Regions from separate parts of the Streptomyces sp. P3 genome, predicted to be linked through region 3. Evidence: riboswitches for the same ligand, from Rfam matches in the RefSeq annotation. Region 3 holds a riboswitch; each other region holds the start of a gene.
The links. A riboswitch is a leader RNA that binds a small molecule or an ion and turns the genes downstream of it on or off. The one in region 3 is predicted to bind cyclic di-AMP.

Region 1 (5,351 bases), 2.8 Mb from region 3:
TCGTCGTCGGAAGTGGCGAGGACGGCCAGAGCCTCCTCGCGGGTCGGCAGCTCGCGCCGAAGCCCCTTGTCCACCAGCGTGTTCAGCAGGTCCATGAGAGCCGATCCTGTCTTACGCACCCGGTCCGGGCCAAGGTAGGGATCACACAACACACCCGGTTCGACGTGTGGGTATTGCCACACCGTGGGTGGGCGGCCCTACCGCTAGTGTCTGTCCGCTACCTACAAAAGCACCGGAGGACCCATGGCGTTCGGCTGGATCGACGAGCAGGCGGAGCTGCGCCGCCGGGCCGGACTCGTGCGGACGCTGCGGCCGCGTCCCGCCGACTCGCCGCTGCTCGACCTCGCCAGCAACGACTACCTGGGTCTGGCCCGTCATCCCGAGGTCGTCGAGGGGGCCGCGGCCGCCGCCCGCACCTGGGGCGGCGGCGCCACCGGCTCGCGCCTCGTCACCGGCACCACAGAGCTGCACGGCGACCTGGAGCGGGAACTGGCGGACTTCTGCGGCTTCGAGGCGGCGCTGGTCTTCTCCTCCGGCTACGCGGCCAACCTCGCCGCCGTCACCGCGCTGGCCCCGCACGGCTCGCTGATCGTCTCCGACGCCGGCAACCACGCCTCGCTCATCGACGGCTGCCGGCTGGCCCGCGGCGCCGTCCAGGTGGTCGGCCACGCCGACCCGGAGGCCGTGCGCAAGGCGCTCGGCGCCCACGAGGGCCCGGCCGTGGCCGTCTCCGACGCGGTCTTCTCGGTCGACGGCGACGCGGCCCCGCTGGCCGGCCTCGCCGCCGCCTGCCGGGAGCACGGCGCCGGCCTCGTCGTCGACGACGCCCATGGACTGGGCGTGCTCGGGGACGGCGGCCGGGGGACCGCGCAGGCCGCCGGTCTCGCGGGCGCCGCCGACGTCGTCGTGACGCTCACGCTGTCCAAGTCGCTCGGCAGCCAGGGGGGCGCCGTGCTGGGCCCCGCGCGGGTGATCGAGCATCTGGTGAACGCGGCCCGCACGTTCATCTTCGACACGGGGCTGGCCCCGGCGGCGGCGGGCGCCGCGCTGGCGGCGCTGCGGCTGCTGCGCCGGGAGCCGGGGCGCGCGGCACGCGCGCGTGCGGTGGCGGGTGAACTGCACGCGCGGCTGACGGCCGAGGGCCTGGAAGCGGTGCGTCCCGACGCCGCCGTCGTCTCGGTGCGGGCGCCGTCCCCGGAGGAGGCTCTGCAGTGGGCGGCGGACTGCCGGGCCGCAGGTCTGGCCGTGGGCTGCTTCCGTCCTCCTTCCGTGCCCGACGGCATCTCGCGCCTGAGGCTCACCGCCCGTGCAGACCTCTCCGGGGCCGAGCTGGAACGTGCTGTGCGGGTGATCGGCGAGGCACGGCCATGAGTCGGCGGGACACGGCCGCCACGGGTGGGCGAGACAGGGCCGTGGGTCGCGGGTGACGGGTGGGGGGCGCCCCGTCAGGTGCGGCGTGGTCCGCGGAGCGAGGCGGTGAAACCCGTCCAGCTCTCGGGGGAGAAGAGCAGGGCGGGACCGGCCGGGTCCTTGGAGTCGCGTACGGCGAGCAGACCGGCCCAGGGGCCACGGTCCGGCCGGGCGGTCTCGACGCAGTTGTTGGCTCCCGTGCTGTAGCTGCTGCGCAGCCACCGCACCTGCGGGAGACGGTCGGGATCGGTACGGGAAGGTACGTTCCGCGGTACTGCGGACATGGTGCCTCCTTACGCGCCGTCGGCGATCGCGGCGATGTAATCCGATGATTCCCCGGGCGAAAGGGCGTGCGCCCGAAGGGCGTTGAAGGCCTGGGCGTAGGCCTGGAGGTCTTCTTTCCGTTCGAGATAGAGGCTACTCGTCAAGTGGTCGAGAACAACCACATCCAGATCAGAAGTGCGCGAAAATGAGAAGATAACGAAAGGGCCGGTTACCCCGATATGCGCACCCGCGGTGAACGGCAGCACCTGAAGGCTCACTTGCGGCAAACGGGAGGCCTCCGCCAGCCGTCGCAGTTGTCGCGCCATCACCTCGGGGCCGCCCACCTCGCGGCGCAGCACCGACTCGTCGAGCACCGCGCTCAGCTCCAGCGGCGGCTGTGCACGCAGCACGTCCTGGCGGGCCAGCCGCACCTCCACCAGGGTGTCCAGCTGGTCCTCGTCGAGGCCCTCGACGGCGGCGCCGGTCACCGCGCGCGCGTACTCGGGCGTCTGCAGCAGGCCCGGCACCACGGTCGTCTCCAGGGTGCGCATCGCGCTGGCCTGGGACTCCAGGCTGATGAAGTCCCGGTAGGCCGGCGGCAGCACCCCACGGTAGGCGTGCCACCAGTGGTCCCGGCCGCCGCCACCGCCGGCGTCGGAATCGGCGCCCGCCAACGCCAGCATCAGCTCCCGCAGGTGCGGATCCGCCACACCATAGGCGTCCAGGAGTAACCGCACATCGGCCGATTTCGATCCACTGACGCCGGTCTCGATGCGGCTCACCTTGGACTGGTGCCACCCGACGAGCCGGGCCGCATCACCACTGGTGAGACCCGCCTGGGCGCGTAAAGCGCGCAGTTCGGCGCCCAGCTTGCGGCGGCGCACCGCCGGTCCGTGCTGCACGGGCTCCTCCTTACTCCTGACAGGCCGGCCAAATACGCTCTGTCGTCGCAGAGTTCACCGCATCGGGCGACAGATATATGCACATCCTGGTGGATCGCCACCCGTGACCGGCGTGGTGATGGCAGTCTGGCGAAGAAGCACCAGTCCGGGACCGTACTCGAACCATCCACACCGTGTCGGGCTCCGGTCCCGTGGGAAAGGGACGACGTCGCCATGGCAGACCACCTGGAAGCAACCCTCACTCTGCCGAGCGATCCCGCCTCGGTCTCCACGGCCCGGGCCTTCGTGGCCGGCGCCCTCGGCGAGTGGGGCCTGCCCGCGGACGCCGAGGCGGCCGACACCGTCCGTCTGATCGTCTCGGAACTCGCCACCAACGCCGTACAGCACACCTTCGGTCAGTCACCCACCTTCACGGTGGACCTGGTCCTCGACCGCGAAGAACGGCTGAGCATCGGCGTCACCGACAGTCATCCGCGCTTCCCGCAACGACTGCCGGCCGCCGTCCAGCAGGACAACGGCCGAGGCATGGTGATCATTCGCTGGCTGACCGCGGAGGCCGGCGGCAGACTCAGCGTGCGGCCCACCCGGGAGGGCGGCAAGACGGTCGTCGTCGAGCTCCCGTGGACCGTCCCGGTGGCGGAGCCGGCTGCCGGGGTCCTGGCGGTCCCGGCGGAGGGTGAGCTCCCGGGGCGGTGAAGGCGTGTCAGGACGCCCCGCACGGCCCCGGGAGGTCCGGTGGGCCCCAGTGGGCCCGACGGACCCGGCGAGACCGCCAGATCGGCGCTCAGGTCCCGGCGGACCCGGCCGTACCCGGCGGACCCGCCAGATCAGCGTCTGGGCCCTAGCGGACCCGGCCGTACCAGACGCTCTTGGTCCAGATCTTCTGCAGCTTCACCACGTCCCCGGTCTTCGGCGAGTGCCAGATCTTGCCCTTACCCGCGTAGATCCCGACGTGGTATACGTTCGACCCCGAGTGGAAGAACACCAGGTCGCCCGCCCTGCGGCTGGACGCCGAAATGTGCTTCGTCTTGTTGTACTGCTGGGCCGCCGTCCGCGGCAGACTCTTGCCCGCCTTCTTGAACGAGTACAGCGTGAGCCCCGAGCAGTCGAACCTCTTCGGCCCGGTGGCCCCGTACTTGTACGGTGCACCCTTCTTGGAGGCCGCGACCTGCAGCGCCTTCGTCGCCGGTGTGGCGGCCGCGGCGTCCGGAGCGAGCCCCGGGACCACGACCGTGCCGCCCACGGCGGCGATGGCGAACGCCGAGGCCGTACCGGCCCGGGCCATGAGCGACGGGACACGATTGAGCGCAGTCATGCGCAACCCTTCGTCAGCCGCCTGTGAAGGATGACCTGTCGGATTCGGGCTGGCGAAGTTGCCCGGCCGCGTCAGCGGCTTCACCCCAAGGGCTGCTCGGCCCGGTCATGGCGTGACCGTTCCGGCGACCCGTCGTGCCTGGGTCCTCCACTCCTGCCGATGCACTCCTGTCGACCGGTCATCCGGGAGGCGGCAGGACTCGGCGTCCACCCGGACCGCCCCGCCGCTTGTGGCGGGGGCTTGTCGTCAGACAGGGATCTTGGCCCACTGATGTCCGAAAATCCCAATGGAACCGGGGATTTGTGGGGTTACTCACCACTGGGCCGTTCAGGTGAACACTCTGACGGATGATCAGTTATCGAGCCCTCTCGAAGCCTCCCACCAGCGACGATGCCTTCCGGTCCGCCCGAGGAGCGCCCTTCTGCGCAACTTCTGGACGTCCGGGGGAACAGGCGAGGTTCTGCCGAACGGGGGTACGCCTTCCGGGTCGTTTCGACGCCGGCCCGGACGTCACGTCGGGGCCGGAGTCGTGCGGACCGGTGCCGCCCCGGATCAACTCCCGGCGAGCGGCGGCAGTGTGACGCGCGCCGTGCGGCGCTCCCCGTCCAGGACGCGCAGCGCCCGCGCGAGCGTCGGCGCGTGCAGCTCGCTCTCGCCCCGCTGGTGCATCAGTGTCAGCGCGTCGCGCAGCGCGGTCGCCTTGCTCACCAGTGCCTGGGCGGCGCGCAGTCCGCGGTAGGTGTCCCCGTGGTGGGCGGGGTTGATGCGGCCGAGCATGTCGACCACGTCGAGGTATCCGTCGATCAGCTCGGCCTCCGCGCGGGTCAGCGCGGGCAGCGGCGGCAGTTCGGGCACCATCGCGGGCTCACCTCCCGCCCTGCGCCCCGGCGGACGCCTTGCGGCTCGGGACGATCCCGTCCACCAGGCCGTACGCCACCGCTTCCGGGGCGGTGAGGAACGTGCCCCGCTCGATGTCCGAGGTCACCTGCTCCGGCGTCCGCCCGGTGTGCCGCACGAGCATCCCCTCCAGGGCCGCACGGGTGCGGGCCAGCTCCTCGGCCCGGAGGGCCAGGTCACTGGCCTGGCCCTCGACGGGTTCGGGCAGCGACGGCTGGCGGACCGTCATCCGCGCCCCCGGCAGGGCGAACCGCTTGCCCGGCGTGCCCGCGGCCAGCAGGACCGCGGCCGACGTGCCCGCCTGCCCCAGACACGTCGTCGACACGGCGCAGGTGACGAACCGGATCGTGTCGTACAGGGCCGTCATGGCACTGAACGAGCCGCCGGGGGAGTTGATGTACAGCGCGATGTCCCGGTCCGGGTCCCTGTGCTCGAGGTACATGAACTGGGCCGTCACGTCGTTCGCCGAGACGTCGTCGACCGGGGCGCCCAGGAAGACGATCCGCTCCTCCAGCAGCTTCGCGTACGGATCCATCGTGCGGTGCCCCGAACTCGTCCGTTCG
Region 2 (5,351 bases), 5.5 Mb from region 3:
AGGGCGTCCCGTCGTGCTGGAGATCGGTTTCGGCATGGGTGAGGCGACCGCGCGGATGGCCGCCGCCGACCCCGGCACCGACATCCTCGCGGTGGACGTGCACACGCCCGGTCAGGGCAACCTGCTCAGCCTCGCCGACCGCAACGCGCTGACCAACGTCCGGGTCGCCAACGGCGACGCGATCATCCTGCTGCGCGAGATGCTGCCGGCGGACTCGCTCGACGGGCTGCGCGTCTACTTCCCCGACCCCTGGCCCAAGAAGCGCCACCACAAGCGGCGGCTGATCCAGCCGGAGTTCCTCGACCTGGCGGCGACACGGCTGAAGCCCGGCGCGCTCGTGCACTGCGCGACCGACTGGGAGCCGTACGCGGAGCAGATGCTCGAGGTGCTGACCGCGCACCCCGACTTCGAGAACACCCGGGCCGACGGCGGGTTCGCGCCCCGGCCCGACTTCCGGCCGCTGACCCGTTTCGAGGGTCAGGGGCTGGACAAGGGTCACGTGGTGAACGATCTGCTGTTCCGGCGCGTACAGCATCGCGTCCAGCACGGGGATCACTGACCGAACAATTCCCTCCACCACAGTCCCCTCCCTCGTTAGGGTCGATGCCGTGGCCATCAGTTCCCCGTTTCCGCCCAGTCCGCCGCAGCCGCCGCACCCCGGCCGCGAGCCCGAGGGCGGTGTGCTCCGGCAGCCTCACTGGTGGCAGCACAGGTGGGTCCGGTACGGCGCGCTGATCACCCTGCTCGCCCTGTCCGGGCTGGTCATCCTCGCCCTGGTCCGCGAACAGACCGGCACCGAGGGCCTCCTCGTGGGGCTGGGGCTCGCCGTGCTGCCCGTACCGCTGCTCGTCGCCGCCTTCCGGTGGCTCGACCGGGTCGAACCCGGCCCGTGGCGGAACCTGCTCTTCGCCTTCGCCTGGGGCGCGTGCGCGGCGGCGCTCATAGCCATCATCGCCAACAGTTTCGCGACCAGATGGATAGCCACCGCGACCGCGGACCCGTCCGGCGCGGACACCCTGGGCGCGACCGTCATAGCGCCGGTCGTCGAGGAGTCCGCCAAGGCCGCGGCCGTCCTGCTCGTCTTCCTCTTCCGCAGGCGGGACTTCACCGGGATCGTCGACGGCGTGGTCATAGCCGGCATCACCGCCACCGGCTTCGCCTTCACCGAGAACATCCTCTACCTCGGCACCGCCTTCGGCACCGACCAGCTCACGGGCGACAGCGGCATCGCCTCCGTCACCGCCGCGACCTTCTTCGTGCGCGTCGTCATGTCGCCGTTCGCGCACCCCCTGTTCACCGTCCTGACCGGCATCGGCTTCGGCGTCGCCGCGCTCTCCGGGGAGCGCCGGCACGCACGGCGCGTGCTGCTTCCGCTGTCCGGGCTGCTCCTCGCGATGGGCATGCACGCCCTGTGGAACGGCTCCTCGTCGTTCGGCGAACTCGGGTTCCTCGCGGTGTACGCGGCGATCATGGTGCCCGCGTTCGGGCTGCTGACCTGGCTGGTGGTGTGGACGCGCCAGCGCGAGCTGCGCACGGTGCGCGAGGAGCTGCCCGTCTACGCGGCCGCCGGCTGGATCGCGCCGGCCGAACCGTTCGCGCTCGGCTCGATGCGGGCCCGGCGGCTGGCCAGGGTGTACGCCGGACGTCACCTCGGCAGGCCCGCGGCCCGTGTCGTGGCACAGTACGAGGCGTACGCGACATCCCTCGCGTTCCTGCGCCACCGCGGCCGGCAGGGGCGGGCAGGCGCCGATTTCCTGGTCCGCGAACGGGAGTTGCTGAACGAGCTGTGGCGGCGCAAGGACGTCGCCCGGCCCGCCCTGGACCACGCGGCCCGCATGACGGCCCCTCCGGTGCGGATGCCCCCGCCGCCCTGGCCGACGTACGGGACGTACGGGTACGGCCAGGGCCCGGCGTACGGCCAGGGCCAGGCGTACGGCCCGGGCCCGGGATACGGGCAAGGACCGGCGTACGGCCAGAGCCCGACCTACGGCGGCCGGCCGCCCGCCCCCGGATACGGCCACCGGAACGGCCACACACCCGGGTACGGGTACGGGTACGAGCCCGGCAACCCGCCCGGACACGGGCACGGATACGGGTATCCGCCGGGCCCCCACCCCGCGGCCAACCCCCACCAGTAGCCGGACGCCCCACGCGGGCCGACGCACCGGACGCGCCGAGCCGGTCAGGCCGACAGCCCGGACGCGCCGGTCAGGTCACGCCGATGCCTGGGTCAGGCGGGTGACCTCCGCCTCGGTCAGTTCCAGGTCGGCCACCGCCATCAGCGCCGGGAGCTGCTCGGCCGTGCGGGCGGAGGCGATCGGAGCGGCCACCGTCGGCTGTGCGGCGAGCCACGCCAGGGCGACCGTGGCGACCTGGGCGTCATGGGCGCGGGCGATCTCGTCCAGCGCGGCGAGGACGCTGCGGCCCCGGGCCGTGTCGAGGTGCTTGGCGGCGCCGCCGGCGCGGGCGCTCTCGACCGTCGTGCCGGGCCGGTACTTGCCGGTGAGGAAGCCGGAGGCCAGCGCGAAGTACGGGACGGCGGCGAGGCCGAAGCGGGCGGCGAGGTCCTGGAGGCCGCCCTCGTAGGTGTCGCGGGAGACCAGGTTGTAGTGGGGCTGTACGGCGACGTACCGGGCGAGGCCCTCGCGGTCGGAGAACTCCAGGGACTCCTGAAGGCGTGCGGGCGAGATGTTGGAGGCGGCTATGTGCCGCACCTTGCCCGCCCTCACCAGTTCGTCGAGCGCGCCGACGATCTCTTCGACGGGCACCTCGGTCTTGTCGAAGTGCGTGTAGTAGAGGTCGATGTGGTCGGTGCCGAGACGGCGCAGGGAGGCGTCGGCGGCGGCCTTGATGTTGTCCGCGGACAGACCGGGGAAGTCGGGGTGCTGGCTGACCTTGGTGGCGATCACGACGTCGTCGCGGTTGCCGCGGGCCTTCAGCCACCTGCCGATGACGGTCTCGGACTCGCCGCCGCCGTTGCCCTCGACCCACGCGGAGTAGGAGTCGGCGGTGTCGACGAAGTTGCCGCCCGCGGCCGTGTAGGCGTCGAGGACGGCGAAGGAGGCCGCCTCGTCCGCGGTCCAGCCGAAGACGTTGCCGCCGAGGGCGAGGGGGAAGATCTCGAGGTCCGAGGAACCGAGGGTGCGCAGAGAAGTCATGCTTCGTCTCAACGGACGCGGCAGGCACGCCATTCCTCGCGTGACACGAAGAACAGGTGAACAAGCGGCAGCCCTGACGTCGGGGGTGGCCGTCAGGGCTGCCGTTGCTCGATGGTCCTCAGAGCTCCTCGAGGGACGGCTCAGGCCTCCTCGAGGGACGGCTCAGGGGTTGAGGCCCTTGCTGCGCAGCCAGGCCGCCGGGTCGATGCCGTCGGCGTCGCCGTTCGCGTGGACCTCGAGGTGGAGGTGGGCTCCGGTGACGTTCCCGGTGGCGCCCACGCGGCCGATCACGTCACCGGTGGCGACCTTCTGGCCGACGCTGACGCTGATCGACGACTGGTGGCAGAACCAGAGCTCGGTGCCGTCGTCCAGGGTGAGGATGGTGCGGTAGCCGTAGGAACCGGCCCAGCCGGCCTCGGTGATGGTGCCGCTGTGGACGGCCTTGATGAGCGTGCCCGTCGGCGCGGCGAAGTCCAGACCCGTGTGGTAGCCGGAGGACCAGAGGGAGCCGGCCTGGCCGAAGGTCGAGGTGATGGTGTACGAGGAGGTCGGCAGCGTGTACTGCTTGGCCAGCTCGGCAAGACGCGCGGCCTCGACCTTGGCGGCGGCCTCCTCGGCGGCCTTCTTCTTCGCGGCGGCGGCCTTGGCCAGCGCCTCCTTCTCGGCCTTGACGACGGCGTCGGCCTTCGCCTTGGCGGCCGCGGCGGCGGCCTTGACCTCGACCTGGGTCTTCTGCGACTCGGCCTGGGCCATGATCCGGCTGCGCAGGGCCTCGCCGGCGTCGGCGACGCTCTGGTCGACGTCGGTGTCGGCGTCGGTGTCGAAGGCGGCCTCGGAGCCGAAGCTCGCCAGGGCGGGCGCGGCTTCCGGGGCGGGCTTGTCGTCGGAGATCAGCGAGCCCACGCCCGGCAGGTCCGGCATGGAGATGGAGACCGGGGCCTTGCCGGTGTTGGCGCTGGCCATCCCGCCCGCGCTGACGGCGGCGATGACGCCGACGCCGAGGACGGTGGAGCTGCGGGCGAATCCGCCGCCGCGCTGCTTGGCGACGCGGTGCTTGCCGCGTACCGGGCGAATGGACTCCGCGGTGGGGTTCCACTCCTCCCAGGGGCCCTCGTCGGTGCGGTAGCCGCCGTAGCCGAAGGTCTCGGTGGGGGGCTGGACCGGCGCGTACGGGGCCTCGGGGGCAGGCGGGTTGGACGCCACGCGGGCGCGCTCCTTTCCTTCCGTCGCCTACCGGGTTAGCTGACGGGTTCGGAGTCGGAAGGTCTCCTACGCGCGTATACCGGCCGTGGACTCTGCGAGTTCACGGAGGCTTCCGCGTGATTCACCCCAAGGTGGTGGTTCCCCGGTTCCCTTGCGGGATTCGGCGCGTGCGCACGGAGCCGACTCTTGTGTCGGCTGGGACGGCCGCGCTGCGTTATCGAACGTTAATAGACCCGGGGGTGCGTTTCCAAGCCGTTCTTCTTGATCAACAACAATTCCGGCCTGGACTTTCTGGCCAGCAGCGGTGAAAAACGGGCGAGTTGACCCTCGTTCCGGGCGCCTCACCAGTCACACGCGTAGACGCGGCCGCCCAGGCACGGCGCACAGGGCGGCCACCCGGTCACGAAGGGTCACGAAGGGGCGTGGACACGCCATGGAGACGAACGCACCGAGGGCCGGAACCCTTTCGGATTCCGGCCCTCGGCCTTCAGTAGCGGGGACAGGATTTGAACCTGCGACCTCTGGGTTATGAGCCCAGCGAGCTACCGAGCTGCTCCACCCCGCGTCGTTGTGACTCCAGTGTACGTCATCCGGGGGACGCCCAGCACCAGGCTTTGTCGCGGCCCGGCCGGGGCCTCACACCAGGTGCCGGTTCGGGGCCTTCGCCCGCTCCTCGTACTCCGGCAGCACAAGGACGTCGACGCCCGAGGCCGCCAGCATGCCGGTCCCGTCCGCCGCCGTCACGAAGGTGTCGGGCTCGCGCCACGCCGTGACCACCCGGCGCACGCCGGCGTCCAGGATGAGGCGGGCGCACGGGGCGGGGCGGGAGGAGCGGCGGGCGCAGGGCTCGAGGCTGCTGTAGACGGTGGCGGCGGCCAGCCTGGGGTCGGCGGGGTCGAGCTTCGCGAGCGCCGCCTCCTCGGCGTGCACGACCGGGTCGCCTCCCTCGCGGGAGTGCCCGCGGGCCAACTCCGTCCCGTCGGCGGCCAC
Region 3 (5,351 bases):
GGGACGAGATCGCGCGCTCGAAACGCTCGGCGACCTCGTCCGGGTCGGTGCCGGGACGGAGGATGTCGTTGCCGCCCGCGCAGAAGGAGACCAGGTCCGGGGCGAGTTCCACCGCCCTGGGGAGCTGGTCCTCCATGATCTGGTCGAGCAGCTTTCCGCGGACCGCGAGGTTGGCGTAGGTGAAGTCGCCTTCGGGCCGCCGGTCCGCGAGAAGCACCGCGAACCGGTCGGCCCAGCCGACGAACGCCCCGTCGGGGCCGGGGTCGCCGACGCCTTCGGTGAAGCTGTCCCCCACCGCCACGTACGACCCGATCACTGATCTGTTGTCACTCTTCGAATCGTCTGCCACGGCAGATCATCATTCACCTTCGAATGTGACCTACGCGACCGTAGGCAGGGCTTGACGGTCGGTGAGAAAAGCCACGCCTAAAGAATTTGCCAATCAGGGAACAAGGGACCACACGCGGAAGTCGTTGATGCGGAAGTGGCTCCAGGTGGTGCGGAAGGCGAAGTGGCCGCTCGTGTAGGGCTCCGGGTCGGTGTGGTCGAACACCAGCCGGCCGTTGTTCCACCAGCGGACGACCGAGCCGTCGGAGACGATCCGCACGTGGTGCGGCCGGTTCGCGACGAGCAGCGGCTCGGTGTAGTCGTACAGCAGCGGGCGCACACCCGGCTCGCCCACGTAACGGCGCAGCCTGGTCGTGGTGTTGCCGTTGGCGCCGTAGCCCACGTAGTACGTCGTGAGGTGGTCGTACTCGGCGAGGGCGCCGCCGCGCGGGGTGGCGAAGAGATCGTCCGGGGAACGGACGTCGACGGCGTTCCAGAAGTTGTTGAGATCGGACACGCGGTCGTTGGGGCCGCCGGCGGACACGGGCGTGGCGACGTACTCGAGGACGTACGGCCCGTCGAGCCGCCGCGTGAACCAGACGGTCGCGCCGGCGGGCACGTCGATCTCGAGGCTCCCGCAGGAGGCGGCGACCGTGCCGCCCTGCTCCCGCTCGACGGCCCACCGGCCGAGCCCGTGCCGGAAGTCGTCGTGGGCGAGGAGCCGCCGGCGGCGGGGCGCGGCGCTCGCCGTCGTCGCGGGTGCGAGGGCGGCCAGGGCGGCGGAGGCGGCGAGTGTGCCGAATGCTCTGCGCGTCGTCGTCACGGGATGCGGCTCCTTCGGGTGGGACCGGGGCGGCGGGGCGGCTTCGGTGTGCGGCGGGCCCCGCGCAGACGCCCGGTCGGCGTCCGTCGGGTCCCGGGCCGACGCCGAAAGCGCTTGCCGTCTGACCGGACCACTGTGTCCGTATCGGCCTCGCCTGTCGACGGTGCGACCGGACACGCCACAGGACCGCAATCGAACGATCATGAATGAGCGGAGCCGGCGGTGTCCGTGACGCACGCACGCCGGACACGCCGAAGGCCGGCCCCGGATCGTGCGATCGGGGTCCGGCCTCGGGCTGCGTGTCGGGCGCGGGGGCGTCGGCGGTGTCAGCCGACGGAGACGCCGTGGGCGCGGAGGTAGGCGACCGGGTCGACGTCCGAGCCGTAGTCCGGCGTGGTGCGGATCTCGAAGTGCAGGTGCGGTCCGGTCACGTTGCCCGTCGCGCCGGAGAGCCCGACCTGCTGGCCCGCGCCGACGGTCTGGCCGGCCGAGACGGAGAGCTGGGACAGGTGGGCGTACTGGGCGTAGTAGCCGTCGTTCAGCTTGATGACGACCTGGTTGCCGTAGGCGCCGCCCCATCCCGCGGAGACGACGGTGCCCGCGGCGACGGCCTTCAGCGAGGTGCCGGTCGGGACGACGAAGTCGACGCCGGTGTGGTAGCCGCTGGACCACATGCTGCCCGACTGGTGGTACGGGGTGCCGACGGTCGCGCCGGACACGGGCAGGGTGAAGCCGCTCGCGCTGCTCTCGGCGGCCTGGGCGGCCGCCTTCGCGGAGGACCCGGAGGACGACGACTTCGACGCCTCCGGGGACTTCGAGGTCGTCGCGGACCTCGAGGACTTCGCGAAGGAGTGCGCCGAGGACGAAGAAGACGACGAACCGGACGACTTGGGGGCGCCGGACGCGGCCTTCGCGCCGATGGACAGCTTGAGGCCGGGGTGGATCAGCGAGGGGTCGGCGCCGACGGCCTCACGGTTGTCCTGGTACAGCTTCTTCCAGCCGCCGCCGACGTGCTGCTCGGCCGCGATCTTCGAGAGGTAGTCGCCGGAGCGCACGGTGTAGGTCGTGGCGGCGGACTTCCGGGTCACCGGAGCGGTCGGCGCGGCCTTTTGGGAAACCGTCTGCGCGACGGCCCGGGAGACGCCCTGGGGCGCGGACTCCGGAGTTGCCGCGTGGGCGCCGGAGGCGGCCATGAACGGAAGGGCGAGCGCGGCACCACCGGTTCCGGCGGCGGCTATGGAACGGGTGAGGCGCTGGGCCTTGGGACGGCGGTGCTTACCCTTCGCGGGCATGACGAATTCCTCTCCGGCGCCTGCGAGGTGAGCTGTCGGGTGCGGACTGGAGATGTCCGGCCGCGTCGGGACGCGGCTTTACCCCGAGCCTGTTCCGGGACCGGAACAGGCGGTGATGCCTGTGGGTCCCCCGCTCCTGCCGTGTACGGGTGAGTGTGCGGATTCCGGGCGGCGGCAGGATTGGGCGTCCGTCCGGATTGGTGTGGAACGTAAGCGACCGGGACGCACAGGGACAAGCAGAGGTTGCACGGTGATGGCTTTTATCTTGATCCGCCGCCTGAATTCCCGGTCACGCTCCGTGAATCAGAACAGCCTTTTCGGCGCAAGCACCCTGGAAATCCGCATGAATTACGTGAACATGACGGGCGACGTACGGTCACGGATATGACGCTGCTCACGTGACGCTTCTCCAGCTTTTCCTGTTCCAGAGCGAGTTGGAACGAAGAATCCAATTCGGACAGAAACCTCAGATGCGACGCAGTCGGATAACCGTCGCATCAAGGTCGCCTCGCAGCCCCGTGCCCATTCCGTGATGCAGAAGCACCGCACCTCGGTGGATTTCACCAGTTTCACGGCATTCGTACGACGCCGTCGGGTCGAGTCCGCGCAGCCGCAGCGCCGGAACGGGCTCGCCGAACCGCTGCGCCTGGAGCCAGGCGAGGACGACCGTCTCGTCGCCGAGCACGTACTGGACGGCGCTCAGGCCGCCCGCCGGGGGACGCAGCCGATACAGGTCGCCCTGCTGCACGATCGTCCGGATGTCCTTGTAGAGGTCCACCCACCGGCGGGCCTCGGCGAGCTCCTCCTCACTCCACTCGGCGAGGTCCCCGCCGACGCCGAGCACCCCGGCCATCGCGCTGACGAACCGGAAGCGCAGCGAGCTGACCCGCCCGTTGAGCTGCGTGTTGGGGCTGTCGGTGACCCACGCGGCCATGACCCGGGCGGGGTGGATCTGGCTGAAGCCGTGCTGGATGTCGAGCCGGTCCAGCGGGTCGGTGTTGTCGGAGGTCCACACCTGGTCGGTGCGGCTCATGATCCCCAGGTCGACTCGTCCGCCGCCGCCCGAGCAGGACTCGAAGGCGACGCCCGGGTGGGCCGCCCGCAGCCGGTCCAGGAGGCCGTACAGGGCCCGTACGTGGTCCACCCACAGGCGTTGCGGGTAGGGGTCGTCCGGCCAGCCGGCGTCGGTGAAGCAGCGGTTGAAGTCCCACTTGACGTAGTCGATCGGCGCGCTGGACAAGAGCCCGTCCAGCTGTTCCCAGAGGTATTCCCGGACGTCTTCACGCGCGAGGTTCAACATGAGCTGATTACGGAACTCCGTCCGCTTTCGTCCTGTTTGGAACTGTACCCAGTCCGGGTGCGCCCGGTAGAGGTCGCTGTCCGGGTTGACCATCTCGGGCTCCACCCAGATGCCGAACTGCATGCCGAGGGCGCGCACGTAGTCGGCGAGGGGCTTCAGCCCGTTCGGGAAGCGGTCCGGGTTGGGCTGCCAGTCGCCGAGCCCGGCGTGGTCGCCGGTGCGGGCCCCGAACCAGCCGTCGTCCACCACGAAGAGCTCGACGCCGATCGCCGCGGCGCGCCGGGCGAGGGTCGCCTGCTGCTCCTCGGAGATGTCGAAGTAGGTGGCCTCCCAGGAGTTGAACAGCACCGGCCGGTCCTGCTCGGCGTCCGGGACGACATGGGCCCGCTGGTAGGCGTGCCAGGCGCGGCTCGCCCCGCCGAAGCCGGCGTCGCTCCACAGGCCGGCGAAGACCGGCGTGGTGAAGGAGTCGCCCGCCGCGAGACGCAGCAGGCCCGAGTCGTCGTACCCGGCGCCGCCGGTGATCTGCACGCGCGCGTCGGGGAGCCGGGCGACGGCGATCCGCCAGGATCCCGACCAGCCGAGGGCACAGCCGTAGACCTCGCCGCGCTCCTCGATGGCGTCGGTGTCGAGGGCGACCCAGGGCAGGTGCTGGTGGCCGGTGTGGCCGCGACGGCTGCCGATGACCGTCTCGCCGTGGCCGAGCGGGGTGCGCGCGAGCCGCGACTCGGCGGCCCAACGGCCGTGCAGCTGCGACAGCCGCCAGTCGTCCCGCTCGGGCAGGGTCCAGGTGGCCGAGTCCGCGCGGAGCAGCTCCAGCGGCTGCTCGCCCTCGTTGCGCAGGGTCGTCCACCGCTCGACGACGTCGCCGCGCATCCGGTAGTGCAGGGTGACGGCGAGTCCGTTGTCCCGGAAGCGCAGCCGCAGTTCGTCGCCGTCCCGCTCGTGCGCCTCGAAGGTCCACTCGGTGCCGCGACGCTCGTCGGTACGCACCGACAGGGCGGGCCGGACGAACCGGGGGCCACCCTCGACCGGGTACTCCTCACGGCCGTCGAGCGGGGACTCGAAGGACGCCCCGCGCTCCGACCACGGAAGCGCGGCCAGGGCCTCGGCGTCGGCGAGGGCGATGGCCGGGCCCCAGTGCAGATGGACCAGTTCGTCCGCCTCGGTGAGGTGGAGGGCATAACTGCTGGTGGGCCCGGAAAGGACCCAGGTGCGGCCGGCGTCGGCGATCTCGGGCATCAAAAACCCCCACTGATACGAACAGGTGCGATCAAGCGTCAACATCATCGAACGCGGTCCGCCCGTCGGGCAACTTCCGGCGGACGACGCCCCACCTGGGCGGACGTCCGACCTGGGCGGCCTGCGGTCGCCCCGTTGCCCCGACGACCGGTGTCGTATGGTCGAGGAGGTCCTGTCGGCCACCACGAGCCGCGCCGACGCGGACCGACTGGGAGGGAGCCCCCGTGACGCAGCAGATCCCGTCGACCGAGCCCGAGCTGGCCGGCGTGCGCAACTTCCGGGACGTGGGGGGTCTGCCGACCGTCGACGGCCGGCGCGTGCGCCACGGTGTGCTGTTCCGCAGCGGCCATCTCGCGCACGCGACCGA

Region 1: it holds a riboswitch for cyclic di-AMP, as region 3 does, so the genes downstream of both, C6376_RS23070 (C40 family peptidase) here and C6376_RS34880 (LysM peptidoglycan-binding domain-containing M23 family metallopeptidase) in region 3, are expected to answer to the same signal.
Region 2: it holds a riboswitch for cyclic di-AMP, as region 3 does, so the genes downstream of both, C6376_RS10890 (M23 family metallopeptidase) here and C6376_RS34880 (LysM peptidoglycan-binding domain-containing M23 family metallopeptidase) in region 3, are expected to answer to the same signal.

Annotation. Positions count from the first base shown of each region.
Region 1 is NZ_CP028369.1:5,103,841-5,109,191, forward strand. It holds gene bioB (biotin synthase BioB) at 1-95, opposite strand, end outside; gene C6376_RS23050 (8-amino-7-oxononanoate synthase) at 244-1,371, shown strand; gene C6376_RS23055 (DUF397 domain-containing protein) at 1,446-1,694, opposite strand; gene C6376_RS23060 (helix-turn-helix transcriptional regulator) at 1,704-2,576, opposite strand; gene C6376_RS23065 (ATP-binding protein) at 2,790-3,272, shown strand; gene C6376_RS23070 (C40 family peptidase) at 3,418-3,891, opposite strand; cyclic di-AMP (ydaO/yuaA leader) riboswitch at 3,895-4,106, opposite strand; gene C6376_RS23075 (hypothetical protein) at 4,444-4,749, opposite strand; gene C6376_RS23080 (ATP-dependent Clp protease proteolytic subunit) at 4,757-5,351, opposite strand, start outside.
Region 2 is NZ_CP028369.1:2,418,608-2,423,958, reverse strand. It holds gene trmB (tRNA (guanosine(46)-N7)-methyltransferase TrmB) at 1-559, shown strand, start outside; gene C6376_RS10900 (PrsW family glutamic-type intramembrane protease) at 681-2,138, shown strand; gene C6376_RS10895 (aldo/keto reductase) at 2,214-3,158, opposite strand; gene C6376_RS10890 (M23 family metallopeptidase) at 3,321-4,361, opposite strand; cyclic di-AMP (ydaO/yuaA leader) riboswitch at 4,371-4,537, opposite strand; tRNA gene C6376_RS10885 (tRNA-Met) at 4,853-4,926, opposite strand; gene C6376_RS10880 (dihydrofolate reductase family protein) at 4,998-5,351, opposite strand, start outside.
Region 3 is NZ_CP028369.1:7,901,498-7,906,848, reverse strand. It holds gene C6376_RS34890 (SGNH/GDSL hydrolase family protein) at 1-316, opposite strand, end outside; gene C6376_RS34885 (DUF6250 domain-containing protein) at 443-1,150, opposite strand; gene C6376_RS34880 (LysM peptidoglycan-binding domain-containing M23 family metallopeptidase) at 1,477-2,442, opposite strand; cyclic di-AMP (ydaO/yuaA leader) riboswitch at 2,447-2,604, opposite strand; gene C6376_RS34875 (alpha-galactosidase) at 2,909-4,984, opposite strand; gene C6376_RS34870 (tyrosine-protein phosphatase) at 5,209-5,351, shown strand, end outside.